DNA from 2 places in the Paenibacillus terrisolis genome. Region 1 is predicted to be linked to the other one. Evidence: predicted binding sites of a transcription regulator. Region 1 holds the regulator's gene; the other holds the start of a gene.
The links. Region 1 encodes CtsR, which represses protease genes until heat stress. Its sites were predicted from a motif close to ATGGTCAATAAAGGTCAAACA; they were not measured.
Positions count from the first base shown of each region.

Region 2: the regulator CtsR is predicted to act here: its motif matches at 2,796-2,816, upstream of clpP (ATP-dependent Clp endopeptidase proteolytic subunit ClpP).

Region 1 covers NZ_JBKFGG010000041.1:52,277-67,393, forward strand. The annotation lists gene ispF (2-C-methyl-D-erythritol 2,4-cyclodiphosphate synthase) at 1-106, opposite strand, end outside; gene ispD (2-C-methyl-D-erythritol 4-phosphate cytidylyltransferase) at 128-832, opposite strand; gene ACI48K_RS23130 (PIN/TRAM domain-containing protein) at 899-1,987, opposite strand; gene ACI48K_RS23135 (nucleoside triphosphate pyrophosphohydrolase family protein) at 2,194-2,589, shown strand; gene pssA (CDP-diacylglycerol--serine O-phosphatidyltransferase) at 2,664-3,401, opposite strand; gene disA (DNA integrity scanning diadenylate cyclase DisA) at 3,455-4,531, opposite strand; gene radA (DNA repair protein RadA) at 4,545-5,912, opposite strand; gene ACI48K_RS23155 (DHHW family protein) at 6,130-7,440, opposite strand; gene ACI48K_RS23160 (MBOAT family O-acyltransferase) at 7,455-8,864, opposite strand; gene clpC (ATP-dependent protease ATP-binding subunit ClpC) at 9,505-11,949, opposite strand; gene ACI48K_RS23170 (protein arginine kinase) at 12,023-13,081, opposite strand; gene ACI48K_RS23175 (UvrB/UvrC motif-containing protein) at 13,094-13,618, opposite strand; gene ACI48K_RS23180 (CtsR family transcriptional regulator) at 13,651-14,109, opposite strand; partial or broken gene ACI48K_RS23185 (hypothetical protein) at 14,892-15,117, opposite strand, start outside.
Region 2 covers NZ_JBKFGG010000020.1:3,576-18,692, forward strand. The annotation lists gene ade (adenine deaminase) at 1-1,201, opposite strand, end outside; gene ACI48K_RS16455 (MarR family winged helix-turn-helix transcriptional regulator) at 1,376-1,792, shown strand; gene clpP (ATP-dependent Clp endopeptidase proteolytic subunit ClpP) at 2,077-2,679, opposite strand; tRNA gene ACI48K_RS16465 (tRNA-Arg) at 2,883-2,957, opposite strand; gene ACI48K_RS16470 (LacI family DNA-binding transcriptional regulator) at 4,213-5,232, shown strand; gene ACI48K_RS16475 (ABC transporter permease) at 5,370-6,359, shown strand; gene ACI48K_RS16480 (carbohydrate ABC transporter permease) at 6,374-7,261, shown strand; gene ACI48K_RS16485 (type 2 periplasmic-binding domain-containing protein) at 7,333-8,982, shown strand; gene ACI48K_RS16490 (glycoside hydrolase family 30 protein) at 9,014-10,363, shown strand; gene ACI48K_RS16495 (sugar-binding transcriptional regulator) at 11,113-12,144, shown strand; gene gap (type I glyceraldehyde-3-phosphate dehydrogenase) at 12,252-13,262, shown strand; gene ACI48K_RS16505 (phosphoglycerate kinase) at 13,472-14,653, shown strand; gene tpiA (triose-phosphate isomerase) at 14,773-15,117, shown strand, end outside.

The DNA.
Region 1 (15,117 bases):
GTCCGAGCAGCCCTTTCTCATAAGGAATCGTTACCCCTCCGATGATGCATGGCCTTCCTTCAACTAGCTGGTGTACGTCAAACCCTTGTCCTACGCTGATTCTCATTGTTTCCTCTCTCCCCTCACGCTACTTCCGGCGCTGGATGAACTCCGCATATTCCAGATCTTCAGGCGTCGTAATCTTGATGTTGCCGTAACCGCCCTCCACTATCTTAACGGGAATTCCCATACGCTCAACAAGCATCGAATCATCGGTGCCTATAAAACCTTCTTGGTCTGCCCGCTCGTGGGCCAGCAGGAGGTCGCCGCGCCGAAATGCTTGCGGGGTTTGTATCGCCCACAGGCTGCTGCGGTCAAGTGTCGCGTTCACCCAGCCCTGCCCGTCCGCCTGTTTCACGGTGTCTTTCACCGGTACCGCAAGCACAGAGGCCCCGCATGCCACCGCTGTCTCGTAGCAGGACGTGATTTGCCCGTGCGTGACAAAAGGGCGGACGCCGTCATGCACCAGTACCCATGGAGCGCTGATTTCCAGCAGTCCCCGGTATACCGAATGCTGACGCTCTGCGCCGCCCGGAATAACCTTTATTTTGTTGCGGATGTCGAATTCCCCGATCCATGCCTTACATCGTTCCACATCTCCTTCACCGGTGACAAGCACCAATTCCGTGATAAGCGGATGACGATCGAATGCCTCCAGCGTATGAATGAAGACCGGCTTATTGTGCAGCATGAGATACTGCTTGCTTTCCTTCGTACCCATACGGGTTCCCCGGCCGGCCGCAACGACGATCACGCCGACGCCCTCCGCTCGGGGAATTGCTTCTAATACCATATGTTTCTGCCTCGCCCTGCCCAGAATTCTGCGCCTGTTCGCGCATTTATTCCCATCATACCGAATTTACTGGGCTTTTTCCAACAGTTTCGGTTTGGCGAAAATCATCCGTCCCGCTGACGTCTGCAACACGCTGGTCACCAGAACTTCCGTAATACTGCCGATAAAGTCGCGGCCGCCTTCAACCACGATCATCGTTCCGTCATCCAGGTAAGCAACACCTTGTCCATGTTCCTTGCCGTCCTTGATGACTTGAACCATGATCTCCTCGCCCGGAAGCACAACCGGCTTGACCGCGTTGGCGAGGTCGTTGATATTGAGGACCGAAACGCCTTGAAGCTCGCAAACCTTATTCAGGTTAAAATCGTTGGTCACCACTTTACCCTGCAGCACCTTAGCCAGCTTGACAAGCTTGCTGTCCACCTCGGAGATTTCTTCGAAATCCCCTTCGTAGATCATCACCTTGACGTCCAGTTCCTTTTGAATTTTATTCAAAATATCAAGGCCCCGGCGTCCCCGGTTCCGCTTGAGCAAATCCGACGAATCCGCAATATGCTGAAGCTCCTCCAAAACAAATTCCGGGATCACGATCGTGCCTTCGATAAACCCGGTTTTGCAAATATCGGCGATCCGCCCGTCGATAATCACGCTGGTATCCAAAATTTTATGCTCTTCCAAACGCCGCTCATCGCTTACAGCTTCTCTGCCCCAATTCCCCGTTTTCCATAGCAAAGACAGCTCTTCCTTTTTAGCAAGCCCGACATACACCCCTATGTAACCAAACAACGCCGATACGGCAAAACGGGCTATACTTTCCATGGATCCAAGCCAGGACAACAGGGGATAGACCATTAAAGAAAGAAGAAGTCCCACGGTCAAGCCGGCCGTTCCGGCCGCCATTTCATTCATCGGAATACGCGTTAATGCAGTAATCCACATTCTCACCCTCGAAGAAACCGCCTCTGCGGCGAGGGAGAATAGCAGCAAAAACAATAAAGCGCCCGCAAATGCCAAAATGAAATGGGTTGCCATTGAATTTATTCCGTTAAACCAGTTCCGAAGCGCTTCCGGCAGTATAGAAGTCATTCCGCCTGCCGTATAACCGAACCATGCCCCGCATAGACCGGCTAAGGCCAGCAAATATTTTTTCAGCATCTCTCTCTTCACCTCCTGAATCATTAACTTCAATATCCAGTATGATCCAATTTTGGATAGCATAATCGGGAGGTTTGAACTTTTTTTTGGCGGCGCCGCAGGATTCTTTTACGAAATCGCCCTCGTTGTGAGGGATTTCAGGTTGATATGAGGGGAAAAAGTGGCATATAATGAACTCAATTCATAATATTGAGGTGGATGGAAAAATGAGCGCACCAAGCCTTCAATCTTTTCAAGAACAAGTTTCCGAACTGTTGCTCCGTCACCGCAGTTTGCTGGATGTCTTGTCCAAAACCGGACAAACCAACGCCTCCGCCGTTCGCGCCGTCACCAAAGCCGTAACCGAATGCGGGTGCATCGAGCTGCATGCTACGAGACAGGATTTTGAACCGGGTATGGACTTGGAGCAAGCCAAAGAAACGCTTGCCAAGCATGTCCGGGGCGAGCTTTGCGAGAATTGCCGGGACGCTATTACGAATGAGCTTGGACGCAATCTTTTCTATATGTCCGCATTATGTAATCTCTTAGGCATCAGCATGGACGAAATTGTAGAACGCGAATCGCAAAAATGCTCAACCTTAGGGTTGTTCAATTTATCATAAGGCCGGTTTTAACGAAAAAAGGCATCGATCATCCCGCCTGGCGGTGATCCATGCCTTTTTTTATTGCGTCCGTTCTATAAATGCTTTGAGCGGTATGCATCTTCCAATTCATCGTGTCGCGAATGTTTCCGTCTAAGTCGCAGGAGCCTATCCACATTTTGCTTCAGGCCATAAGAAGCGTATACCACAAGCGGAACGAAAATCAGTTTGGCCAGGTGGTTCGGAAATACCAATGCGATCACAACGGCAAAAACAACGACAATCGGCGTATACATCACGGCTTTTTTGGGAAGCCCAACTTTCTTGAAATTAGGGTACCTTACAGTGCTGATCATCAAATAAGACAGCAGCATCATGGCAACGATGAAATAGGGTGCCGAAAAGTCCCTGTAAAACAGCGATAACGTAGCCGCAACCCCACCGGCTGCAGGAATCGGCAAACCGATAAAATATCCCGGAACGCCTTTTTGCACATTAAAACGAGCGAGCCGCAAGGCACCGCACATCGGAAACAGAGCCGTTACCGCCCAAGCGATTCCCTGCGGGACGTTATCGAACGAAATCGTGTACATAATGAGTGCCGGAGCAATTCCGAAAGAAATAATGTCGGATAAAGAATCAAGCTCTTTGCCAAATTCGCTTTGGCAATTTAGCGCCCGAGCCACCCGTCCGTCCAATCCGTCAAGCAGCATGGCGACAATGACCATTATAGCCGCTATGCTGTGCCTATCCTCCAGCGCCAGCATGATAGCCAACATTCCGAGCAACAGGTTCCCCAATGTGAACAAGTTCGGAATTGATTTTGCAATCATCTCTTCACCTCGGAATCGTAATTCATGAATACCATCACTTGATGATGGGAGATTTAAATTTGTCTGTCAATGAAAACCTGTTCCTGCAGGCGTTTTAAACCTTCTTTGATCGCACGGGCCCTGGATTCCCCGATACCGTCGACTTCATCCAGTTCTTCGATGCTGGCCATCATTACGTTCGGCAGTTGGCGGAAACGCTCAACCAGATTATGAATAATGACGTTCGGCAGCCGCGGAATTTTGTTCAGCACCCTGTAGCCGCGTGGAGATACCAGGTCTTCCGAAGTAGCTGCCGCGGTCGGATATCCCAGCAGCCGGGTGATATGGTTGTCGTCGAGCAATTCGTCATCGGTAGAACGCTTGAGCCCCAGGATGATTTCACGAATCGCCTCGTCGCTGTCGTCTTTGGCATAGTCCTTGTACAACAGCCAGGCCTCTTCCTCCATATTGCTGACCAGCTCTTCCATCTGCATGCTGATCAGACGTCCTTCCGTGCCAAGCTCATTAATGAACCGTTTGATTTCCATTTTGATCCGAATCACCATCTCGACCCGCTGCATGACGTTTACCACTTCCGGAATGGTTACGAGTTCCTCGAATTCCGAAGCCGTCAGGTTCGTCAAAGTTTGATTCAGAACGGATCTGTATTTCTCCAGCGTCTGAATGGCCTGATTGGCCTTGGTCAGAATCACGCCGATCTCTTTCAGCGCATAACGAAGGCCACCCTGATACAGGGTAATGATGTTACGCCGCTGAGAGATGGAAACCACCAGCTTCCCGGTTTGCTTAGCGACCCGTTCGGCGGTGCGGTGGCGAATGCCGGTCTCCGAAGAAGCGATCGAGGAATCCGGGATCAACTGGGTATTGGCGTACAGAATTCTTTTCAGATCCTCGCTCAGAATAATCGCACCGTCCATTTTAGCAAGCTCATAAAGATAGTTCGGCGTGAAATCACAGTTGATCGAAAAACCGCCCTCCACGACTTCCATGACCTCCGGACTATATCCAACCACGATCAGTCCGCCGGTTTTGGCGCGAAGCACGTTTTCCAATCCGTCGCGAAAGGCAGTTCCCGGTGCGACGAGTCTGAGCAAATCGTTCATTTTCTCTATTTGAGTTGCTTCTTTCATCAATTAATGCCCCCTAATCTAACGCAACAGCTAGTGCATCTGCGACGGTATTTATTCCTACCAATTCTATACCCTGCGGTCCCTTCCACCCCTTCATGCTCTTCTCCGGCAAAATAACCCGTTTGAAGCCAAGCTTGGCAGCTTCTTTGACCCGCTGTTCCGCCCGAGACACCGCCCGGACCTCCCCGGTTAATCCCACTTCGCCAAACACGACATCGTAAGGTTTCGTCGGCATGTCGCGGAAGCTGGAAGCGATGCTGATCGCAATCGCGAGATCCACCGCCGGCTCATCCAGCTTTACGCCCCCGGCCAAATTAACGTAGGCGTCCTGGTTCTGCAGGAACATGCCCATCCGCTTCTCAAGCACGGCGATAATCAGACCCAAACGGTTATGATCGACGCCGGTTGCCATCCTGCGCGGGGAAGGGAAATGCGTCGAGGCGATCAGGGCCTGAAGCTCTACAAGCATCGGCCGTGTTCCCTCCATGCTGGCGACGACAGTCGATCCCGCCACGCCAAGCGGCCGCTCGGACAGGAACAGTTCCGACGGGTTCGCCACCTCGGCCAGCCCCGACTCGTTCATTTCGAAAATGCCAATTTCATTGGTCGAACCAAACCGGTTCTTTACGGCTCTAAGCAGCCGATAGGTATGATGACGCTCTCCTTCAAAATAAAGCACACAATCGACCATATGTTCAAGCAAGCGAGGTCCGGCAATGGCCCCCTCTTTGGTAACGTGGCCGACCAGCACCGTAGCGATTCCCTGTCCTTTAGCAATGCGCATGAATCGGGCTGTACATTCACGAACCTGTGAGACGCTGCCCGGCGCGCTCGTTACTTCCGGCAGATACACGGTCTGAATCGAATCGATCACGAGAAAATCCGGTTTTACGTTTTCGATAGCTTCCTCAATACCGTCCATGCTGCTTTCGCAAAGCACGAACAACTCGGAGGATAAAGTGCCCAGTCGTTCGGCCCGAAGCTTAGTCTGCCGGATGGATTCCTCCCCGGAAATATACAAGACCCTAAGCCCGGCACTCGCCATTTCATGGGAGGTCTGCAGCAGCAGTGTCGATTTTCCGATTCCGGGATCTCCGCCGACTAACACTAGGGATCCGGGAACTACACCTCCGCCAAGCACCCGATTCAGTTCGCCAATTCCGGTCAGAATACGGGGCTCCTGACTGCTCTCTATATTTATGATCGAAAGCGGCTTTTCTTTCGCATGAAATATCCCGGTGGAAATCCCCTGTGTCTTGACAACCTTTTCCACTTCTTCAACCATGGAATTCCAGGCGCCGCAGCCGGGGCATTTACCGTACCATTTTGGGGATTCGTAGCCGCATTCGGTGCAAAAAAACTTATGTTTGACTTTAACCATGTACCTCTCCTTCTCGCTGCTGCAAAATTCTGAAACTTTGCAGGGCCCACTCCATGTGGGGGAACACTCAAAGTTTACCATTCTTTAAGTTTTATCGTAAAGTCTTTTCACGGACGGTTTGACCCATCAAAACGGTGTTAAAAAGGCAGCCACAAAGCATCGCTTTGAGACTGCCTTACTATTTATCATCGGTAGGAATGGAAATGTTTTGAAGGGCCTACTTCGCCTTATCCATTTTCTCGTTCAAAAGCTCGGCGATTCCCGTATTGCGGGCCACCGTCGAATTGTTCAGGAACAGGACGTCCGTGACCGAGTGTTCTTTGACAAAGTCGATGATATTGCCGGTGTAATATCGCGGATCAACATAATATACCGTCTCGTAATGCGGAATGAGGAACGGAATAAAGGCATTCGCGTAAGAATCCTTGATAACCGCAATTTTTTTGCCGTTCTTGTTGCCGGTCGAAATTTCACCCCAAGGGAAATCCCCGCCCAAAAAGACGGCGTAAAAACCGATATCTTGTCTTGCAAAATTAGGATCGACAGCTTTTGGTTTCGCCAGCGCTTTGCCGCTGGTGGTGTGCTGAGTATAAGTGTATTTAACAAAAGGCGTATAGTAGGTAATCGTATCCGGATGGGCCTTCAGCTTAGCGTTGAGCGTAGCTTTGTAGGACGAACCCAGGTAGTCCTTAATTTTGCCGGTTTGATATTTGCTCAGAGAAACCGGCTCTTCGCCGATCGTTTTCATCATCTCGGTATAAGCATAATAGGCGCCCAGTGCGGTCCAGTGATGGTCGGTACGGAAGTACACGTCTTCTTTGCTGTGCTTATCCAATACATCGTAAGCGTCGATCTGCCCGATCTCGGGATCCAGCAATTCGTCAATATGGGCAAAGGCATCCTTCTGGGAATCGGACATCGCTTTGTATTTCTTGTCCGTTATGAATTCCGAGGAGGTCGGAGCCAGCAAAGAGTATACCTTAACCTTCGGATCAACCGATTTCTTGAACCGGTTCAAAGCATCCGCATACATTTCGGCCGCAGGCGCGGAATAGCTGAACAACGTAAACGCCTGATCCTTCAGAATCAAATACTTGGTCTGATCCGCCGTGCTCGCCTGCGTCTGGGTTCCGGCTGTTCCGGTAGCCGCCACTGAAGCGGGAACCGCATCTTTGCCGTTGCTTCCGCCATTCTTGTCGTTCAAGTTTTGGGCCATATTATCCCCGCCCTGTTCGATCAAAGTCGCTTCATTCGAATCGGGCAGGCCTTTTAATTTCATCAGATCCGTTCCTACTTGAACAAGAGAAGTCCGAAACGCAAAATTATCAGAGAAATAATTATCGAAATTACGCGTATATTCGCCTTTGAAGAAACTCTCCAAGGTAAATGCGGGTCTTTGCGTCAACTCACGCTGCTCAAGCTCGGATACCTTGGCGGAATGGGATTGGGAATATATCAAATTGACGATGCCGAAGCCGAAAATTAGCAGCAGGAACAACAGTAGATTGAGTTTGGGTTGATTCTTCATCTTCGCCCTCCACGTTAGAATCGATAATAAAGAAATGGATTATATGTGCTTCCGATAAGAAGAATCGTAGCGGTCACCAGAATGGCGACATTAAGCAGCTGCACCCCAACCAGATTTAAGCCTGATCCCAGCTTCGGATATTTTTGGCCCAGGGACTGGAATACCCACTTCATCAGAGGCGTACAGGCGATGATCGCGATAAAGAACAGCAATTCGTTTTCTCTAAAGTAGATTTGCAGTTCGGTCGTCGCAAATTCGCGATGATTTAGTCCGAACATGGTGAGAAGCGCCTTAACCGCTTGGGACAAGTCGGTAAAGTAGAACCACACCCAGCCGACCAGCATGGCCAACGTAGAGTATAAATGAGCGAAAACCTTTGGCACCTTGTCCAGCCATTTTTGCAGGAACTGCCGTTCCAGAAAAATCAGCAGTCCGAAGTAAAGCCCCCAAATGATGAAATTCCAGCTTGCTCCATGCCAGAATCCAGTAAGAAACCAGACGACAAACAAATTTCGCAAATAAAATTTGCGATTCCCGCCTAATGGGATGTACACGTAATCCCGGAAAAATCCGCCGAGAGACATGTTCCAACGGCGCCAGAACTCGGAAGCGGACTTTGAAATGTAAGGGTAGTTGAAGTTTTCACGCAGCGAAATCCCGAACATTTTGCCAAGGCCGATAGCCATGTCGGAGTACCCCGAGAAGTCAAAATAAATCTGCAGGGCAAATAAGGCGATCCCGAACCAGATGCCCAGAACCGTGGAAGAGTCGGAGCCCGGATTCAGCAGCAGCGCGGTCGACTCCCCGAGCAAGTTGGCGAAAATGACCTTCTTGCCAAGACCGATTAAAAACCGGGTAATCCCTTCGCTGAAGCCGGCTACCGTCACTTTAGGATTATCGATCTGCTGCTCGATGTCCGAATAGCGAATAATGGGACCCGCCACCAAGTGCGGGAAAAACGATACGTACAGCAATATTTTTTTAGGCGACTTCGGCGCTTTGATCGTTCCTTTGTAGACGTCGCTTAAGTAGCAAATGATTTCAAATGTAAAAAAGGAAATCCCGATCGGCAGCGTCACGGACGGAGCCGGCAGATGCAGCGGAAGTACCGCATTTAAATTTTCGACAAGAAACTTGGCATATTTGAAAAATCCCAAAATTCCGATGTTGATGAGGATGGCTACGATATATTGCGCTTTGGCCAGCCAAGTGCCTCTCGTTCGCTCGATTCCGAGCGCAAAAAAGTAGCCTATGATAGAGGCCAATAACAGCAATACGACCCATACCGGTTCGCCCCAGGCATAAAATACATAAGAAAAAGCAATAAGAACCCATGTCCGGTAGGAAGTATTTTTAATAGCAAAATAAGCGATCAATAGAATAGGCAAAAAAAGGTACAAAAAAAACAAACTCGAAAAAACCACTTTGGTGTCTCCCCTCAATGATACTGGCAATTCGGGCATGATCAAGCGTCACATGGCTTTAGAGCCACGCATCGATCATTACGAACCTCTTGCAGCGCTCCGGTGAACTGGATTCGCGAACCCTTATCTATGAAAAACCTCCTCTTTCTATCACGGCTCGCAGTTCACTGGACCTCTGCCCAGGCACCTGAAAAAAAGTATAAAGCTTATAGATCATATGTTCAAGAAGGTGAAGGTTGGGAATAAAGGAATCTGGAACTCCGGACTCCATTTTATACGGCAAACATTAACAACTCTTTAAGCAAAGTTTAACAAAAGCTTTCCAAGAAAGGGCCAAGCATCGAATAGACTTTGATCAAAACTAGCCATTTTTCGCACACAAAAAAATAGACTTCACCGGTCCGGAAAATGTTGCAGCAATCTGCTCTGCATCTCCGAGAGAAAGTGAAGTTCATTCTTCATCTCCAATGTATTATTTTATTCGACAAATAAGCTCATTTTCCTTCGAAGTCCCTTAAAAAAGAACTGAAGCGTTCCGAGACTTCTTGATAACTCACCGGTTTAATAAAAAGGCAAAAGAAAAACCCGCAGTATACTGCGGGTTTTTCTTGATTTGCTTTATATTCGCTTACTGATCGCATTACGCGTTTTTGACATAGGCTCCCGTTTTCGTCACAGTCAAGCTGCCGTTCTCTTCGTCGATTGTCAGCGAGTCGCCTTTCTTCACGTTGCCGGTAAGCAGTTCCTCGGACAAACGGTCCTCGATATGCTTTTGGATCGCCCGGCGAAGCGGACGAGCGCCGTAAGCGGGGTCGAAGCCTTCTTTGGCCAGAAATGCCTTCGCTTTGTCGGTCAATGTAAAGTCGACGTCGTATTCGTGCAGCCGTTTACGCAGCTCCTCGGACATCAGCGATACGATTTGGCTGATGTGAGATTCGTCCAGGGAGTGGAAGACGATAATTTCGTCGATCCGGTTCAGGAATTCCGGACGGAAGCTCTTCTTCAGCTCTTCCATCACTTTGCCCTTCATGTTCTCGTAATCGGCTCCGGAATCTTGCACAGCCGTGAAGCCAAGCCGCGTATTGCGCTTGATCGCTTCGGCTCCCACGTTGGAAGTCAGAATAATCAGGGTGTTGCGGAAATCGACTACCCGGCCTTTCGAATCCGTCAAGCGTCCATCCTCCAGCACTTGGAGCAAGATGTTGAACACTTCAGGATGGGCTTTCTCGATTTCATCGAGCAATACGACGGAGTAAGGCTTGCGGCGTACTTTTTCGGTAAGCTGTCCGCCTTCTTCGTAACCTACATATCCCGGAGGCGCCCCGACCAGACGGGCCGTGGAATGTTTCTCCATGTACTCGGACATATCGATACGGATTACCGCGTTTTCATCGCCAAACATAGACTCGGCGAGCGCCCGGGCAAGTTCGGTTTTCCCGACCCCGGTCGGGCCCAAGAAAACGAAAGAGCCCATCGGCCGTTTCGGATCTTTCAGACCCGCACGCGCCCGGCGAATCGCCCGGCTGACCGCTTTGACGGCTTCTTCTTGGCCGATGACGCGTCCATGCAGGATCTGTTCCATATTGAGCAAACGTTCGGTTTCTTCTTCCTTCAGCTTGTTGACGGGAATTCCCGTCCAGCTGGCTACAACCTGAGCGATATCTTCAGGAGTAACTTCGGAATCAGTCCGTCCTTGTTTTTCTTTCCATTGGTTTTTCGTAACGTCAAGCTCTTCGCGAATCTTCTGTTCGGTATCGCGCAGTGCCGCCGCTTTCTCAAATTCCTGACTTTGTACGGCCGCGTCCTTCTCCTTACGGATGTCCTCCAGACGATTCTCAAGCTGTTTCAAATTCGGTGGTACCGTATAGGAGTTAAGCCTTACTTTGGAGCCCGCCTCGTCAATCAGGTCGATTGCTTTGTCAGGCAGAAAGCGGTCCTGGATGTACCGATCGGACAGTTTTACGGCTTGCTCGATGGCTTCATCCGTAATCTTCACGCGATGGTGGGCTTCATAGCGGTCACGAAGACCGTGCAGAATTAGGATTGCTTCTTCCACGGAAGGCTGATCTACCGTAATCGGTTGGAAACGACGTTCTAAAGCGGCATCCTTCTCAATGTATTTGCGGTATTCGTCAAGCGTTGTTGCCCCGATGCACTGCAGTTCGCCGCGAGCCAGCGCCGGTTTAAGGATATTGGAAGCGTCGATGGCTCCTTCCGCTCCGCCTGCGCCGATCAGGGTATGCAGTTCGTCAATAAAGAGGATAATGTTCCCGGCTTGGCGGATTTCATCCATGATTTTCTTCAGGCGGTCTTCAAATTCACCACGATATTTCGTCCCCGCTACCACCGACCCCATATCGAGAGTCATGACGCGTTTGTCACGAAGCGTTTCGGGAATTTCGTTATTGATGATTTTTTGCGCCAGGCCTTCGGCAATCGCCGTCTTCCCGACTCCAGGCTCCCCGATGAGTACCGGGTTGTTTTTGGTCCGGCGGCTCAAGACCTGAATGACCCGTTCGATTTCTTTGCTTCTGCCGATGACCGGATCCAGGTTGCCTTCTTTGGCCGATGCCGTCAAATCACGGGCCAAACTGTCCAGTGTCGGCGTGTTTACATTGGCCGGAGCTCCGTTGTGGCTCGAAACCGCCTCGCTGCTGCCGAGCAGCTGCAAGACTTGCTGGCGGGCTTTGTTCAGGCTGATGCCCAGGTTGTTAAGTACGCGCGCCGCCACGCCTTCTCCTTCACGAATGAGGCCAAGCAAAATGTGCTCGGTTCCCACGTAAGTATGACCCAGCTTGCGGGCTTCGTCCATGGACAGCTCGATGACCTTTTTGGCGCGCGGCGTATAAGCGATATTCGTAGGCTGCTCTTGCCCGCGACCGATCAGCGTTTCGACTTCATCCTGTATTTTTTCAAGACCTAAACCAAGACCAATCAACGCTTTGGCAGCAATGCCTTCTCCCTCGCGAATGAGTCCGAGTAAAACATGTTCCGTCCCGATATTATTGTGTCCCAATCTAACGGCTTCTTCTTGGGCCAATGCCAAAACCTTCTGCGCACGTTCCGTAAATCTTCCAAACATCATCTTCTCCTACACCTCCATGGTTGATCTATTGCCATAGGCAGCGGCAGTCTTCTCTGCCGACCATCCTATACTTTCAATTACTGATTTTTTCGCGGATCAGCTTTGCACGGTACATATCCCGTTCACTTGGGGACATGCTCTCGTTGAATTTCTTCTGCAAAAAACCTGGCTGCGTCATCACGTTCAATTCATTTAGAGCTTGAGTGGATAATGTGTCGATCAACCCCAGATCCACGCCCAGACGGACGTCGGATAACCGCTGAGCGGCCTCCTTCGAGTCGATGATCGCCGCATGCGATAATATCCCATAAGAACGCATAACCCGGTCGGTCATCCGAAGGCGTGATTCCCCGAGCAGCTTTTCTCTGGCTGTTTTCTCGTGCTCGATAATTTGCAGGACAACCCCGTACAAATTCTCGATAATCTCCTCTTCGCTTTGTCCCAGTGTAATCTGATTTGAAATTTGAAACAAGTTCCCCAGCGATTCACTGCCTTCGCCGTAAATTCCGCGGACCGTCAGCCCTACCTGCGATACCGCCGACAGGATGCGGTTGATTTGCTGTGTCAATACAAGCGCCGGCAGATGCATCATCACGGAGGCTCTGAGTCCGGTGCCGACATTGGTCGGACAGCTGGTCAAAAAGCCACGGTGGGCGTCAAATGCAAAATCCACATGCTCCTCGAAAATATCATCGATGGCAGTCGCCTTTTCCCAAGCTTCCTCAACCTGGAAGCCCGGATACAAACACTGAATTCGCAAATGATCCTCTTCATTAATCATGATGCTTAGACTTTCGTCTTCACTAATAAAGACCGCTCCGCTTCTGGACTCGCCGGCCAAATTCGGGCTGATGAGGTGTTTTTCCACCAACACTCTTTTGTCGAGCTCATCCAAATCGGACATAAGCACCGGGTATAGCTCGCCGTAGGATTTAATCCGCTCATCATTCAGCACTTCCTCCAGCTGCTTAAGCACCTCTTCAGACTGCTTATTGGTGGCCAGCATCGGGAAAGGCTGCTCCATGAGGTTGCGGGCAATTCTTACCCGGCTGCTGATCACGATATCGGATTCATGGCCTCCGCGGCTCATCCATTCGCTTAGCGGTTGTTCTGTAAACCGGAGATTTTGCATCGCATATTCCTCCTACTCTGCGGAAATGTTCTTCTCAAGCTCGCGGATCTGATCCCGAAGCGCGGCGGCTTCCTCAAACTCTTCATGAACAATCCGGTACTGCAGCTCGCGGCGAAGATCGTCGAGTTTGCGTTTGACCTGAATATGGCCGCCGGTCCGCTTGGGAACTTTCCCTACGTGAACCGTGTTGCCATGCACTCTTTTGAAAAGAGGATCCAAACGGTCATTAAAATATTTATAACAGGAGCTGCAGCCGAAGCGCCCGATTTTGCTGAACTGCGAATAGGTCATTCCGCAAACTTCACATCGCAGACCTTCAGGGTTTTTCACCCCGGAAACCTGGCCTTTGCTCGAGGGATTAAAGTCAAGAAAACCCGAAAGCAAATTGTGAATCGAGAAGCCGCCCGAGGTGCCGGGAATCAGCTCCCCTTTTTCTCTGGCGCAGGATTCGCAAATGTGAAACTCCGTTTTTTCCCCATTCACAATCTTGGTGAAGTGCAAAGTCGCGGGTCGCTTGCCGCATTCTTGACATTGCATAGGTGTGTGTCCCTCCTCCATGGGTAGACTATTTAACCCAATAAAGAAATCAGCATGGCCTTCATCATTCTCGCCCGAACCTGATCGCGGTAAGGAAGTTTGATCATCAGGGTTTCCCTGGATATGGCGGCTCGCATCAGCGCGGCCTCCCGGCGGCTCAGAAAACGAGCTTCTTCCAGCCTGTAAATAAGTCCTTCAGCTGCAGTCTGCCCAATCTCGTCGCCGATGGTTTCGTGCAAGTGGGTATGCAACGACGTCGGTCCCGGCAACTCAATCCGCCGGATTCGAACGTAACCGCCGCCTCCCCTTTTACTTTCCACCAGATACCCTTTTTCCAGAGTAAACCTTGTGCTGATGACGTAATTGATTTGCGACGGTACACAGGAGAATTGATCGGCCAGATCATTTCGCTGAATTTCCACCGCTCCTTCGGGACTTTCATGCAGAATACTCTTGAGATATTGTTCAATGATATCGGAGATATTTCGCATCACTCATCCTCCAGTTGCTTAAAACATAAAGTCTGCAGAAAAATCGAAAACATCAAACTCCAGTGGTAGAAGCCGATAAATTAATGATTATTCTGCCATTGTTGACTTTGACTTTCTTTGACTTTATTTTTATTATACCATATTTTAATCTTTTGCCAAGGGGAACTCCATTCAAATTCAGTGTGAACGAGCCGGAGTCAAAATATTCCCCTGAGCTGCTTTTCCCCTGACTACCGCGTTCAGGTTTTGAATTCTTAGGATATGCAGTTATTTAGATTTAGGTTAATACCATCTTCACCCAAAAATCAAGAAGCTGCATAAAGAAGATAATTACTCAAAGTCTTACTGTTGGTGCTCCCATCTTATTGCCTTCCGCTAATGCTCAGCAACCTAAGAAACCCTTCTATATTCCGGCAAAAGTGCAGTTATTTCACTCAATTAACCCCACTCTTCGCAAAATACCTGCAAAAGTGCAGGCTTTGAACGTGTAATGCAGCCATTGAGGGCATATTCGGCTCAAAAAAATGCACTTCTGCAGGTTCTTGCGTCCAACCCTGCGATGAAGCCGGAAATGCCTGCACTTTTGCAGGCTTTTATCTACGCAGTAGAAATAAGTGGCCCGGAAGTACAAAAAAAGCACCACCGAATATCGGCAGTGCTCTTTACATCGGCAGTGCTCTTTCTCTGTTGCTTGGCGGCGTTCTACCTTCTAGAACCCTTCGGTCCAAGTGACCCATCGGTTTCCACAACAAGGGTGCATAAACGAAAAGTAGTCAAGATACCTAGGTACCTGCCGACTTCCAAGCAAATGTTGCATAAAATGCATCATTTTTGACCGCAAGAGGGAGTTGCAGCCCATTATGTTGTAGAAAATACAACATATTAGACAAGGGTCGGGCTAAAATGACCTTTAAGCCTAAAATTGCTGCACAAAATGCAACATTTGAGCCGTTTAGCCAATCCATGGCCTGGATTATTGCATGAAATACAACATTTCTTCTCGACTGG
Region 2 (15,117 bases), on a different contig from region 1:
GAAAGTCGCCGGGCACAAGCGCCCGCGCCAGATTCATCGATTGGCGGGCCCGCTCGGGATACCGGTATGCCGGAAACCGGCCGATGATCTCCCCGTTTTCATAGACCACACGTCCATCCGCAATGACGGTCGAAGGCTCCATGCGCTGCAGATCGTCGATCAGCAGAATGTCCGCGCATTTTCCCGGGGCAATGCCGCCAAGATCCCCTTCCAGCTTGAAATAACGCGCCGTATTAATCGTCCCCATCTGAATGGCGGTAACCGGCGATACGCCTTCTTCGATGGCCCGGCGCACCACATGATTCATGTGGCCTTTTTCAACCAGGGTTTGCGGATAAGCGTCGTCCGTCACGAGCAGGATATTATCCGTGCCCACATGATCTTCAGTCACGACCTTGATGACTTCCTTAACATCCTGCCAGGCGGAGCCTTCGCGGATCATAAGGTACATTCCCAAGCGGAGCTTGAGAAGTCCCTGCTCTCTGGTTACCGTTTCATGGTCGGAGGTCACTCCCGAAGCGATATATGCCTGAAGCATCGGCTCGTCATCGCTGGGAAAATGGCCGGTGACGGTTTTACCGGCTTTTATCGTGGCGGCGATTTCACCGTGCATTTTGGGATCGCCGTAAACGACGCCGGGGAAGTTCATGACTTCTCCGAGACCTTCTACGCCCTCCCAGGTCATGCCGCTTTCAATGTCGTCCACATTCAGCGCCGCACCGGCGTCTTCCAGATCGTCGGTGGCCGGAACGCAGGACGGGTAGGTGGTGTACACCTTAAGCGGCAGCCCGCGCCCCTCCTCGTGCATCCAGCGCACGCCTTCGTTTCCGAATACATTGGCGATTTCATGCGGATCCATAAATACGCCGGTCGTGCCTTTGGCGAGCGCTGCTTTGGCAAACTCGGTTACCGACAGCATGGTGCTTTCCACATGCATGTGACCGTCGAGCAGCCCTGGGGCAATGTATCTGCCGGAAGCGTCGATGACGGTCGTTTCGTCGCCGATGGCCCTACCGACATCCCCGACAAAAGCAATCCGCCCCTGGGTCACGGCGACGTCCATATGCGGCAGCAGTTCGCCGGTGTACACGTTGACCAACGTACCGTTTTTGACGACCAGGTCAGCCTTTTTTGCCCCGGTTGCAACCTCGGCCAGGGCCCGGCTGACTTCGTATAGTTTTTTTCTCCCCGTATGGTTCATCTCAAACTCGCTCCTTTACATCCGAATATTAGTACTATGATAACAAAACAAGACATACTTTGGGGAGTTTTTGCGAAGATAATCCGGCTGTTGTTTCAACGGTACCTTTACAAGCCTGAATCCGTGTGCTATACACTAATTAGCCAGCTAATTAAATGGAGGTGGAATTTGCCTATGTCGAATCACGAAATTCGTGAACAACTGCTTCGGGTAGCTGCCCAGATCCGCCGAAACAACGCCGAAATGCTGCGGTCCGTAGATCTATACGTCGGGCAGGATCAACTGCTGTGCCAGCTTTGGAAAGAGGATGGGGTAACCCAGTCTCAGCTGTCTGAAAGACTTGGTTGTGAACCGCCGACGGTCACGAATATGATCAACAAACTGGAGAGCAGAGGCATCGTATCCCGCAAGCGCGATGAAGCGGATGGCCGGGTATCTAAAGTGTATGTGACTCCGGAGGGACGGAGTCTGCTTGAGCCCGTCGGGGAAATCTGGAGACGGCAGACGGAAAAACTGCTTGAGGGGCTTTCGTCCGAAGAGGTTTCCGTTATGGAAAAATTGCTGCAGCGAATGGAGAAAAACCTTTCCTGAGCTTTTTTTTCATCCTAATAGTTAGCTGGCTAATCAAATCCGTTAAGGAGTTGATAGGTGTTGAGTAACTCGAATATTCGTGTGGGCATAATCGGAGGTTCCGTCAACAACGGATGGGCGAAAGGGACGCATGTTCCGGCTGTGAAGCAGCTTCCTGGGCCGGAGCTTTCGGGAAGACAGATAAAGCGGCCTCAAGTCCATTGAATTCAGGACGGAGGCCGCTTTGTTCTTGGCATAGTTTAGAGACAGTTGTTTGTTCCGTCTCCAAAAACCCTCTATCGGATTTATGAAATTGCCCCTGTCGGACCGATTTTCTCGATGACTTTGTCGATCAGGCCGTATTCTTTTGCCTCGGCGGCGCTCATGAAATTATCGCGATCGGTATCTTTTTCGATTTGTTCAAACGATTTGCCGGTGCGTTCCGATAAAATTTGATTCAGCTTGTCGCGCATTTTCAGGATGCGGCGCGCGCGGATTTCGATATCCGTGGCTTGACCTTCGGCTCCGCCCAATGGCTGGTGAATCATAATCTCGCTATTTGGCAGCGCGTAACGCTTACCCGGTGCTCCGGCATTCAGCAGGAACGCGCCCATGGAAGCGGCCAGGCCCACGCAGATGGTGGAAACATCGGATTTGATGAACTGCATCGTATCGTAAATCGCCATGCCGGCCGTGATCGATCCGCCGGGGCTGTTGATGTATAGTGAAATGTCTTTCGTAGGGTCTTCGGCATCCAGGAACAGCATCTGAGCGATGATGGAGTTGGCGACAACGTCATTGACTTGGGAACCCAGGAAAATGATCCGGTCTTTGAGAAGTCTCGAGTAAATGTCGTAAGCCCGCTCGCCGCGGTTACTTTGTTCTACAACCATAGGAATATAACTCACTGATAAAACCTCCTTAGATTCCATAAGTATATTTTGGACCTGCTCAATCGGTTCGGTCAATTTCATAATTGACGGAAACAGGCGGGAATAACCCCATCATAAACAATTTGCGCGAGAAAGTCAAAGAAAGTCAAACTCAGGATATAAAAAAAGCCGGATCACTTGATTCCAGGCGTTTGTTCGATGCTGCAAATGAAATTATATGGCGCGCCCGCGAGGAATCGAACCTCGATCTCAGGCTCCGGAGGCCTACGTCATATCCATTGGACCACGGGCGCAAAGTAAATTAGCGTAACAAAAATGATTATATGTCATGAGGGGAAATAATGCAAGTGGAAGTTATTTACTTTGCTTCGGCATTGCGTACGGCGAATCTTTGAGGAATGTCCATGTGATAGTTTGGGAGGCAAAATGACGATCCAACTATGGTGTTCAACTGTGATGAACTAACTGTAATGAACTGAACTAACGACGATGACCCAACGATGATGAACTAACTATGATGAACTAACTATGATGAACTAACTATGATGAACCAAACATATGGTGGGTTTCGGCTCCTGACGCTGTGAACTATGGTGAGCAAAACGCTGCAACTAAATGCATTGGCAAGGGGGATGCTTCCCCTGTATGAGACTCTGCGAGACTATGCCTAGTCTTGAGCTAATTAAAAAGGCTAACGGACTGAGGATACGTTATTTTGGCGGAATCGCACCGAAAAAAATTCTAACGGACTCAAATGCGCTTATTTGCCGGAAAACCCCCACAGCGCCGACTCAGACCCCCAATTAACGTCACCTGAGTCCGTTAGCGCGAAAATAGTTAAGAAAACGAGCGAATAGCGTCTACTGGGTTCGTTAGAAGGGCAAGTTACTCTTTGAGGAACAATGCAGAGAATCGCAAAAGACATCATGCGGCTCAACGCTGCAAAGAGCATCGCAAAGAACACCATGCGATGCAGCGCGATGCCGTACCCGTAGACGCTGTACTCAAAAGCTAAGAAGCACAGGTGAACAAAGTGTATGCATCGGCGTAAACTGCTGCGAGACTCGCAGTAAACTGAAGCCTGAGTTAACCGCAAGGCCACGCTTCTGTTGGCCTTGTAAGCTTGAGTCTTTCGCAGTAAACGGCAGCCGAACCAAATGAAACTTTTACGTAAGCCACAGCGTTAGCCGCGGCGTGAGCCTTGGTCCAAACGGCGGCATGAGCATCGACGAGAATCGTGGTGTGAAATTTGATGTGACCGCGAAGTGAGTCCGGTGTAAACTGTGCAGCAATCTGCATTGTATCAGTATAGTGATTTGTATTATGATTCTAAAGTAACTTTAATCTACAGAAATTCGCAGCGCGGTTGACAGTATGAAGCGTTTGAGTATGGTAATAAACATGGGAATGAGCTGAAGGATGCGTAAAACGATGCGTTTGTAATGTACAAGCGGAGCGTGAGCGCACGAAAAAAAGCATTGCCATGAAAACGCTTCTATGGTAATTTAATAAACATAAAAACGTTTTTATCGCAAAGGACGAACTGTTATGACCAAGGTAACCATCAAAGACGTTGCCAGAGAAGCCGGAGTTTCGATTTCCACGGTTTCCAATGCGCTCAACGATGTTGACGTATTGAATCCGGAGACGAAAGCGCATGTGCTTCAGGTTGCTAGGCGTTTGAATTACACACCGAATTTGAACGGCAAGCTTCTGAAATCGGGCAAGACGAAAATGCTGGGCTTTTTTACCACAAGCGTGTCGGGGCCTTATTTCTATATTCTGGTTGAATCGATGGCAAGGGAATGCGACCGGATGGGGTACGGACTGAACGTTTTCGTGACCAAGGATAAGCAAGTCATTATGAGCAATATTTTGGGGCGCCGCGTGGACGGTGTCATTATATACGAAGAGCTGAAGATCGACGAAAACGATATCGGCGCCATGGAGAAAGATAAAATCAAGGCGGTGTTTCTCGACCGTGTTTTCCAGGGCGAATCGATGGGGAGTGTCATTTTTGATTCTCGTGTAGCGGGGTACGAAGCGGCCAAATACTTGATCAGCCTGGGCCATAAAAAAATCGCCTATATTTCCGGCGTAAGCACGATGTTCGACAGCGAGGAACGGAAGGCGGGATACCGGGCCGCACTTGAGGAGTATCAAATTCCGTTCGACGAATCGCTGGTGCTGCAGGGTTATTTTGAGGAAGAGGGCACTTACAACGCGGTGAAATCCTTTTTGAAAATGTCTCCCGAAAAAGTGCCGACCGCTTTCCTGGCGGGGAACGACCTTAGCGCGATCGGTTGTATCCGGGCTCTAAAATCGGAAGGTTTCGAGGTTCCAACCGACATCAGCGTAATGGGCTTTGACGATATCGATATCGCCAAATATTTTTCACCGCCTCTGACAACGGTGCGAAACCAGATCGCGAGGCAAGGAATTCTGGTTATCGACCATTTGGTGAACATGATCCAAAAGAAAGAAAAAGGCAAAGTTCAAAAATTGGCTGGAGAGCTGGTCGTAAGGGGCTCGAGTCAAGTAAGGATGGATAGGAATGATTCTGTCTGAACGACAGGTCATTCCCGGTCCTTAGCATATACAGATACATAAAAGGGGGATTTTTTTGCAAAAAAATAAAAACGTTTTTACGAAAATGGTCGTTTTTTCGGAAAGTTTTTAGAAAGTGCATAGAGAGGAGCGAAAACATGGCGAAATTATCCGCGCCATCCGAAAATGCGTTAACCCCAAGTATTTCAAGCACTAAGAAGCCTATGGGCCAAAGAATCAAAGAGTTTGTCATCGACTTCGGCAGACAATGGGAGCTTCAATCCATGATTTTGCCTGGAATCGTTTTTATGATTATTTTTAGCTACATACCGATTTACGGGTTAACGATCGCATTCAAAAATTACACCGTTATCGATACGCTCAGCTCTGCTCCTTGGGTAGGTCTGGATAACTTCAAAATCATCATGTCCGACAAATATTTTTGGGACTCCGTGATAAACACCCTGGGGATCAGCTTTTTGAAATTGCTTATCGGGTTCGTGATTCCGATTATTCTGGCGATCATGATCTACGAATTGAATATGGGGCGCTTCAAAAAGATCGTTCAAACCGTTTCTTATTTGCCTCACTTTTTGTCCTGGATCGTTCTCGGCGGGATGCTGATTACCTGGTTCTCTACGACCGGACTGTTCAATCAGCTGCTGCTGGATTTGGGACTGATTTCGAAGGCGCAGAACATTTTACTGGATCCGGGGAAATATTGGTGGATCGCGACTTTTGCCGATATTTGGAAAGAAGCCGGCTGGGGCACGATTTTGTATCTGGCGATCATGTCCAAAATCGATCCGACGTATTACGAAGCGGCGAAAATCGACGGCGCAAGCCGGATCAGACAAATCTGGAATATTACGCTTCCTAACATGAAGATGATTATAAGTTTAAATTTGATCCTAACTGTAAGCGGTTTACTCGGCTCCAACCTGGATCAGGCGCTGGTCTTGATGAATTCGCAAAACCGCGAAAGAGCGGAGGTCATCAACTCCTATGTGTATCGTATGGGGATGACTCAAGGGGACTTCTCTTACGCAACGGCCGTTGGTTTGGGCGTTTCTATCGTATCCGTCATTCTGCTCGTTGCGGCCAACAAAGCAACCAGCAAATTAAACGATAACCAATCGGTGCTATAGAAGGGGGCATTTAAGTGAACCGGAAGGTCGTTAAGGGAGATCTCGACAGCCGCATTTTTGATACGGTGAATGTTATCTTGCTATTGATTTGCACCATCATTATCGTGATTCCGCTTTGGAACGTCATTATTTCGTCCTTCAGCTCGGGCAAATCGCTCGCGGCGGGCGGCTCTATATTTTGGCCGGGAGAGTTTTCGCTGGAAAATTACCAGGCCGTGTTCCGGGATTCAAGCATTTGGCAGTCTTTCATTATTTCCGTAACCAAAACCGTTCTTGGTGTATTAACGCACGTCTTTTTCTGCGCGATGATCGGGTACGGCCTCAGTAAGCAGCATGTTCGGGGCCGCAAGCTGTATGTGACGATGGGCGTTATCACCATGTTTTTCTCGGGCGGGATGATTCCGACTTATTTGCTCATTAAATCGCTGGGACTTTTGAACAGCTTCTGGGTTTATATTATTCCGGCTCTATTGAGCTACTATGATGTCGTTATTCTCATGAATTTCTTCAGAAACGTACCGGATTCTCTGGAGGAGTCGGCCAAAATCGACGGCGCCGGCGACTGGAAAGTTTTCCTGAGAATCTTCATTCCGCTATCCATGCCGGCCATGGCGACCATCGCGCTGTTCAACGGCGTCGGCCAATGGAACGATTTTATGACCACCAAGCTGTATGTGACCAACCAGGCCCTGTATCCGCTGCAAATGAAGCTGTACGAAATCATCGTTCAGTCGCAAACGCAGGCGATGCAGAACATCGGGGGCTCGGTCGTCATCGAAACGACCACACGAGGGGTTCAACTCGCAACAATTGTCATTACAACCCTGCCGATTGTTGTGATGTATCCAATACTTCAAAGGTACTTTATCTCGGGCATGATGCTGGGGGCGGTGAAAGAGTAAAGAACACTTTGAAATGAAGCGTCAAGCGCAATTATGAAATCGATTTCATTTTAAAAGGGGAGGTTAACAAAATGAACAAAAGATTCGCAAAGAAAGGACTCACATTTTGTGCTGCTCTCATGGCGGCGATCCTGGCCATTACCGTAACGGGCTGCGGTGGCTCAGGGGGGAACTCCGCCAGCGGGAAAGCCGGCGACTTGCCTTCGATTTCGGACCGTTACACGCCGGATCCGGAGACGGCGGCTTGGAAGCTGGATAAGAAGGAAGAAACCACCGATCTGACCTGGTACGTGAACGCCGACTGGTGGAACGCCGATTTTGGCAATGACGTCGTAACGAAGAAAATCAAAGAGGATCTGAACATCAACATCAAGTTCATTAAAGGCGACGACACGAAGTTGAATACGTTTTTCGCCGGCGGGGATATGCCTGACCTAATCACGATTTTCGACGCGAACTCCCCAATCGTGCAAAAAGCCCCTAACTGGGCGCTGCCGCTTAATGATCTTGCCGAGAAATACGATCCCTATTTCAATAAAGTAGCCGCCAAGGACACCATGAACTGGTTCCAATTGAAGGACGGCAAGACTTACGGCTATCCGGACTACTCGAATACTCAGGCCGATTATGACAGCGGCAACATTCCGGCGAAAACGGCGTTCATCATCCGTAAAGACGTGTACGAAGCGCTCGGCAGTCCGAAAATCGGCACTCCTGACGAATTCAAAAGCGTTATGGAGCAAATCAAAACCAAGTTCCCTGAGCTGATTCCGTTTGGCTTCAACTCGATCGGAACGGGCACCGGTTCTTTGGGCGATGTGCTGCAGGATTTCCTCGGCGTACCGCTGGAAGACGAAAACGGCGGGTTCTACAACCGCAACCTGGACGATGATTATTTGACTTGGCTGAAAACACTGAACGCCGTTTACAGAAGCGGAGACATCAGCGACGACAGCTTCGCCGACGACGGTCCGGCATTTGAAGAAAAAGTGAAATCCGGCAAGTACGCTACGATGCTTCTTGACGGAACGCCGCAGCAAGGCGGCAACCTGCAAATCTTCATGAGCGGAAACCCAGGCAAAGAGTATATTGCCATCGACGGGCCGCAAAGCACGGTCGGGAACCAGCCGACCTTGAACCAATCCGGGATCACGGGCTGGATGATCAGCTACATTACGAAGAAATGCAAAGATCCGGCCAAAGCGATCCAAGCATTCACCTATTTGCTGAGTGAAGAAGGTCAAATGCTGATCAACTACGGTATTGAAGGACAAACGTATAAAGTCAACAGCGACGGCACCGTTGAATTCCTGCCTGAAGCCAAAGACTTGAAAACGAACAATCCGGATAAATTCAAAAAAGATTACCGCATGGGCGAGTTCATCTTCTTCGGGCATGACCGCGATAAAGCCAAGAGCAGCGACGCGTTCCCGGACAGCATCAAACAAATGCAGGAATGGGGCAAAGGTAAGCTGAAACCGCACTTTATCCTTGAAAATATCAACCCTGACGCAGGCACTCCGGAAGCGCGTTCCCTGACCGCCATCAACACGCAATGGAACACGTCGATGGTCAGCTTGATCCGCGCGAAGAGCGACGACGAATTCAACAGCACTTTGGAAGCCTACAAATCGTTCCTGAAAGACAACAATTGGGATGCGATCGTGAAGATCCGTACCGATAAAATGAAACAAAACAAAGAGAAATTGGGCATTCAATAAGCACCGACCAAGACGGAGTGGAGGGAGACACATGCTTAAGCTTTTCATCTATGAATCCAGCGGGGAGCAAGAACTGTTCGTCAGCAAGACGCCTCAGCAGCTCGCGCCGGCCGAGGCCGGGATGGCGGCTGCCGAGATCGTCATTGACGACAGCCAAGCTTACCAGGAAATCGACGGGTTCGGCGCGTCGTTTACCGATTCAAGCGCATACCTGATCCATCAGGTCTTGGATTCCGGGCAAAGAGCCGATCTGATGAAAAAATTGTTCGATTCGGAAAACGGCATCGGATTGTCCGTGCTGCGAAACCCGATGGGCGCTTCGGATTATGCCAGAACAATCTACAGCTATGACGATGTTCCGGAAGGGGATGCCGACCCGGAATTGGCCCGGTTTTCGATCGCTCATGACGAGCAGGATATCGTCCCGCTGCTGCAGGAGGCGCTCGGAATCAATCCCGACATCAAGCTCATGGCTTCGCCGTGGAGTGCGCCGGGCTGGATGAAGACGAGCGGATCGATGATCGGCGGGGAGCTGAAAAAGGAATACTACCCGGTTTATGCGGAGTATTTTGTCCGTTACGTTCAAGCCTTCGCGAAAAAAGGCCTGCCGATTTACGCCGTTACGCCGCAAAACGAACCGCTCTATGTACCCGGCCACTATCCGGGTATGCAGATGCTGCCGGAAGCGGCTGCGGATTTCATCAAAAACCACTTAAAGCCCAGCTTTGTACGGGCGGAAATTCCGGCGAAAATCCTGTGTTACGACCATAACTGGGACCGGCCGGACTATCCGCATACGGTGTTCGAGCAAGCGGGCGACGCCGTGGACGGAGTGGCCTGGCACTGGTACGGCGGCGAACCTTCCGCGCAAGGCGCGGTAAAAACGGCTTTCCCGGCGAAGGAAGTTCATTTCAGCGAAGGGTCGGGCGGAGAATGGATTCCCGCTTTTGAACCGGCCTTCTCCAATGTCATGCGCCAGGGCATCGAAATTATGCGGAACCATAGCAAATCGTTGGTGCTCTGGAACATGGCGCTCGATGAGAAAAACGGACCGACGGTGCCGGGTTTTGGCAAAAGCACCTGTCGCGGGATCGTGACGGTCAATCAGGAAACGGGCGAACTTACGTACACCCTGGACTACTACGCGCTGGCACATTTCAGCAAGCTCGTCCGTCCGAAAGCGGTGCGTATCGCGTCCTCTTCGAATCCCGAAGGCGTCCGTTCGGTCGCCTTCAAGAATACGGACGGCTCCATTGCGGTCGTGCTGTTCAACGACAGCGAGTCGGCGGGGAACGTGTCGCTGCGGCTCAAGGATACGGAGGAGGTCCTCAGCTTCCGGCTCGGATCGAAACACGCCGTCTCCGTTTTAATCAAAGAATAGGACTTTGTTAGTATAATATCCGATCCGGTTCATTTTTCGATATTGGCTTTGCTTTGATTAAAGACGCCGAAAGGCGTCTTTTTTAATGTTTTCTTAATTGAAATCGGTTAATAGGTCAACATGGAGGAGGACTAACCTTGACGGAGTACTGAAATGCCTGCAATGATGCAGGCTTTTCTTATCCTGGGAGCTCAAAACTTCAGAATACCTGCGAATATACAGTTATTTTTCTTTTTTTCGGCTCCGATTGGGGGAAAGCAGAAGAATAACTGTATTATTGCAGTTTCTTTGGATCAATGAGAGCGAAGTGCGAAAAAGACTGCATTTTTGCAGGCAATTTTATGCAGGTATTTTAAAGTCTGCCGCGTCTCTGAAAATCTAGCTGGAGGCAGCCGAGGTTTCATTGCCGATTCAAAGCGAGTAATCGTACATGCAAACGCACATACAATCCCACGTGCAAACGCACCTGCAATTGTCATGCTATCGCACGTTCAATCGTGCCTGTAATCATCGTGTCAAACGTGAATTTTTTCTCAATCTCTCACATGAAATGTGAAATTTAGCGGTGTGGCGCGGCTTTCTTTGATGCGAGGGTATAAGAGCCCGGAAGAATGAGAATTATACGGACGTCAGGCTTGCAACAGCCACAAAAATTGGTTAAAATATCAGTGGGACTTAAAAAGTTAACCCGGGACATTTTAAGGCCAAGGAGAAGGAGAGAGAAGACGAAGCTTGCAGGAGTGGAAAGTATGCGCAGGATTTTAGAGATTCAAAAGCAGCTTCTTCCTGATCTCATGGAAATTCTCAAAAAAAGGTACACCATACTTCATCAGATCATGTTATCTGACGTGATTGGCCGCAGAACTCTGGCAACTTCACTGGACATGACGGAACGTGTGTTGCGTGCCGAAACGGATCTCCTGAAGGCTCAAGGCCTGATTGAAATCGAGAATATAGGCATGAGAATCAGTGATGCGGGCAAAAAACTGCTGGAGACCATGGAGCCGGTGGTGAAAGAGATCTTCGGCTTGGCCAATTTGGAAGAAAAGATCCGTCAAGCTTACGGGCTGAGCAAGGTCGTAGTGGTGCCCGGAGATTGCGAAACCTCCCCGGTTGCCAAGCGGGAGCTTGGACGTGCGGGAGCGAGAGCGCTCCTCGGAGCCATGAACCCCGACGACGTGGTTGCGGTCACCGGAGGAACGACGCTGGCCGAGGTTGCGGATCAACTTAATCCGACGTCAAATGTATCGATGAAGCAGAGCTGGTTCGTGCCGGCACGGGGCGGCTTGGGTGAAAGCCTGGAAATTCAGGCGAATACCATTGCTTCCGGAATGGCGAAGAAGGTCGGAGCGGGCTACCGCCTGTTGCATGTACCCGATTTGCTGGGTAAAGAAGCTTATGAGTCGCTTGTCCATGATCCGAATATCCACGACATCGTGGATATGATCCGCCAGGCCCGAATCGTGATTCACGGGATCGGGGACGCAATGGAAATGGCGCGCCGACGCAAGCTGGAACCGACTATGGTTGCGGAATTGCAGAGAGATGGCGCACTCGCGGAGTCATTTGGTTATTATTTTAATGCCGATGGCGTCGTCGTCCACAAAATGCTCACCTTGGGTCTGCGTCTCGAAGACATCAAGAGAACCGACATCGTGATCGGGATCGCGGGCGGCAAGAGCAAAGCCAAAGCCATTCATGCGGTGCTTAGGTTCGGGCATGAGGACATCCTCGTTACCGATGAAGCCGCAGCCGAAGAAATCGTCGGCAATTTGGATTAGGCGATCGCAGCAGCAGAACATTTTTAAGATTCAGTACCGTTTACTCATGACGGGCTTACTTGGCTTGTCTTGAATAATAAAAAAACAAACACTGGGAGGATCTATCAATGAGTGTAAAAGTAGGTATTAACGGTTTTGGACGTATTGGACGCCTGGCTTTCCGTCGTATTCAAAACGTGGAAGGCATCGAAGTAGTAGCAATCAATGACCTGACAGATGCTAAAATGTTGGCTCATTTGTTGAAATATGATACGACTCAAGGCCGCTTCGACGGCGAAGTTGAAGTTCATGACGGCTTCTTCAAAGTTAACGGCAAAGAAGTTAAAGTTCTGGCTAACCGCAATCCTGAAGAATTGCCTTGGGGCGAACTTGGCGTTGACATCGTTCTGGAATGCACAGGCTTCTTCACAACGAAAGAAAAAGCCGAGCTTCACCTTAAAGGCGGCGCTAAGAAAGTTGTTATCTCCGCTCCAGCTACTGGCGACATGAAAACTGTTGTTTACAATGTTAACCATGAAATCCTTGACGGTTCCGAAACCGTAATCTCCGGCGCATCTTGCACAACGAACTGCCTGGCTCCTATGGCTAAAACTCTGCAAGACAAATTCGGCATCGTTGAAGGCTTGATGACTACAATCCATGCTTACACCGGCGACCAAAACACTTTGGATGCTCCTCATGCTAAAGGCGACTTCCGTCGTGCTCGCGCAGCAGCAGCAAACATCGTTCCTAACACTACTGGCGCAGCAAAAGCAATCGGCCTGGTTATCCCTGAACTGAAAGGCAAACTCGACGGCGCAGCTCAACGCGTTCCAGTACCAACCGGTTCCCTGACTGAGCTCGTAACTGTTCTTGAAAAAACCGTTACGGTTGACGAAGTTAACGCCGCTATGAAAGCCGCTTCCGATCCGCAAACTTTCGGTTACACCGAAGACGAAATCGTATCTTCCGATGTCGTAGGCATTACTTTCGGTTCCCTGTTCGACGCAACTCAAACCAAAGTGATGACCGTTGGCGACAAACAACTCGTTAAAACCGTTGCTTGGTACGACAACGAAATGTCCTACACTGCACAACTTGTGCGCTCTTTGGAATACTTCGCGAAAAAATCCAAGTAATCGCTTGGCCAATCAGATATAAACCCAAAGAGGAGCGACCTTCGAGGAACTCCTCTTTGGTTCTTGTATTACGACATTCACACACACCCATATAGAGATATAGATATAAACGCTTAGGAGAGAAATCAAGAATCACAGCCGTATCCGCGCCGTAATCCCGAAAGAGTCAGGGAATGCGCATGCGCATACCTTTAGGAGGAACGTTGGAGATGAACAAAAAAAGTGTACGTGATGTGGAAGTAACCGGCAAACGCGTATTTGTCCGCGTTGACTTCAATGTACCGATGCAAGACGGCAAAATTACCGATGACACCCGGATTCGCGAAACGCTGCCAACGATCAAATATTTGATCGAACATGGCGCGAAAGTGATTTTGGCGAGCCACTTGGGACGTCCAAAAGGCGAAGTCAACGAATCCATGCGTTTAACGCAAGCCGCAGAACGTCTGGGCGAACTGCTGGGCAAACCGGTAGCTAAAGCCGATGAAGCTGTGGGCGAAGCAGCAAAAGCAAAAGTAGCCGCTCTGAACAACGGCGACGTGCTCGTGCTTGAAAACGTACGTTTTTACCCTGGCGAAGAAAAGAACGATCCGGAACTCGCAAAACAATTTGCCGAACTGGCCGATCTGTTCGTGAACGACGCTTTTGGCGCAGCTCACCGTGCGCATGCTTCGACGGAAGGCATCGCTCATTATTTGCCTGCCGTATCCGGCCTTTTGATGGAAAAAGAACTGTCCGTTCTCGGCAAGGCTTTGTCGAACCCGGACCGTCCTTTCACCGCAATCATCGGCGGATCCAAAGTAAAAGACAAAATCGACGTTATCGACAACCTGTTGAACATCGCCGACAACGTTCTGATCGGCGGCGGACTGGCCTATACCTTCTTCAAAGCGCAAGGGTATGAAATCGGCAATTCGCTGCTCGACGACACGAAACTCGAAGCTTCCCTGGGCTTTATCGAAAAAGCGAAAAAACTCGGCAAAAACTTCGTGCTTCCTGTAGACATCATCGTTGCCGACGCTTTTAGCGAAGATGCAAACGTTAAAGCGGTTGACATCGACAGCATTCCGGAAGGCTGGCAAGGCCTTGATATCGGACCGAAGTCCCGCGCTCTTTATGCCGACATCATCAAAAATTCCAAACTGGTTGTTTGGAACGGACCGATGGGCGTATTTGAAATGGACAAATTCGCGGACGGTACTAAAGAAGTCGCTCAAGCTTGCGCAACTACCTCCGGTTACACAATCATCGGCGGCGGCGACTCCGCTGCGGCTGCTGAGAAGTTCAACCTGGCTTCCGAAATGAATCATATCTCCACGGGCGGCGGCGCTTCGCTGGAATTCATGGAAGGCAAGGCTCTTCCAGGCGTTGTAGCATTGAATGACAAGTAAAATTATTAAATTGAAAGTTTAAAAAGTCGGGTTTTCAGCACCGAGTTGACAGCATGATTTACATCGTGATCAAAAGATGACTTTTTGAACTACCTCTAAGAAATAAAGGAGTGTGCTCCATGAGAACACCGATCATTGCAGGGAACTGGAAGATGTTCAAAACCGTTCCCGAAGCAAAAGCTTTCTTCGAAGCGGTTAAAGGCAAAGCAGAGGTTGCAGGCGTTGAGAGCGTGATTTGCGCTCCGTTCACCAACCTTCCGGCTTTGGTCGAAGCTGCCAAAGGCACATCGATCAAAATCGGCGCGCAAAACCTGCACTTTGAAGACGAAGGAGCATTCACCGGCGAAATCAGCGGGGGGATGCTGAAAGAACTTGGCGTCGACTATGTCATCATCGGTCATTCCGAACGCCGCGCTTATTTTGGCGAAACCGACGAAATCGTAAACAAGAAAGTTCATGCCGCG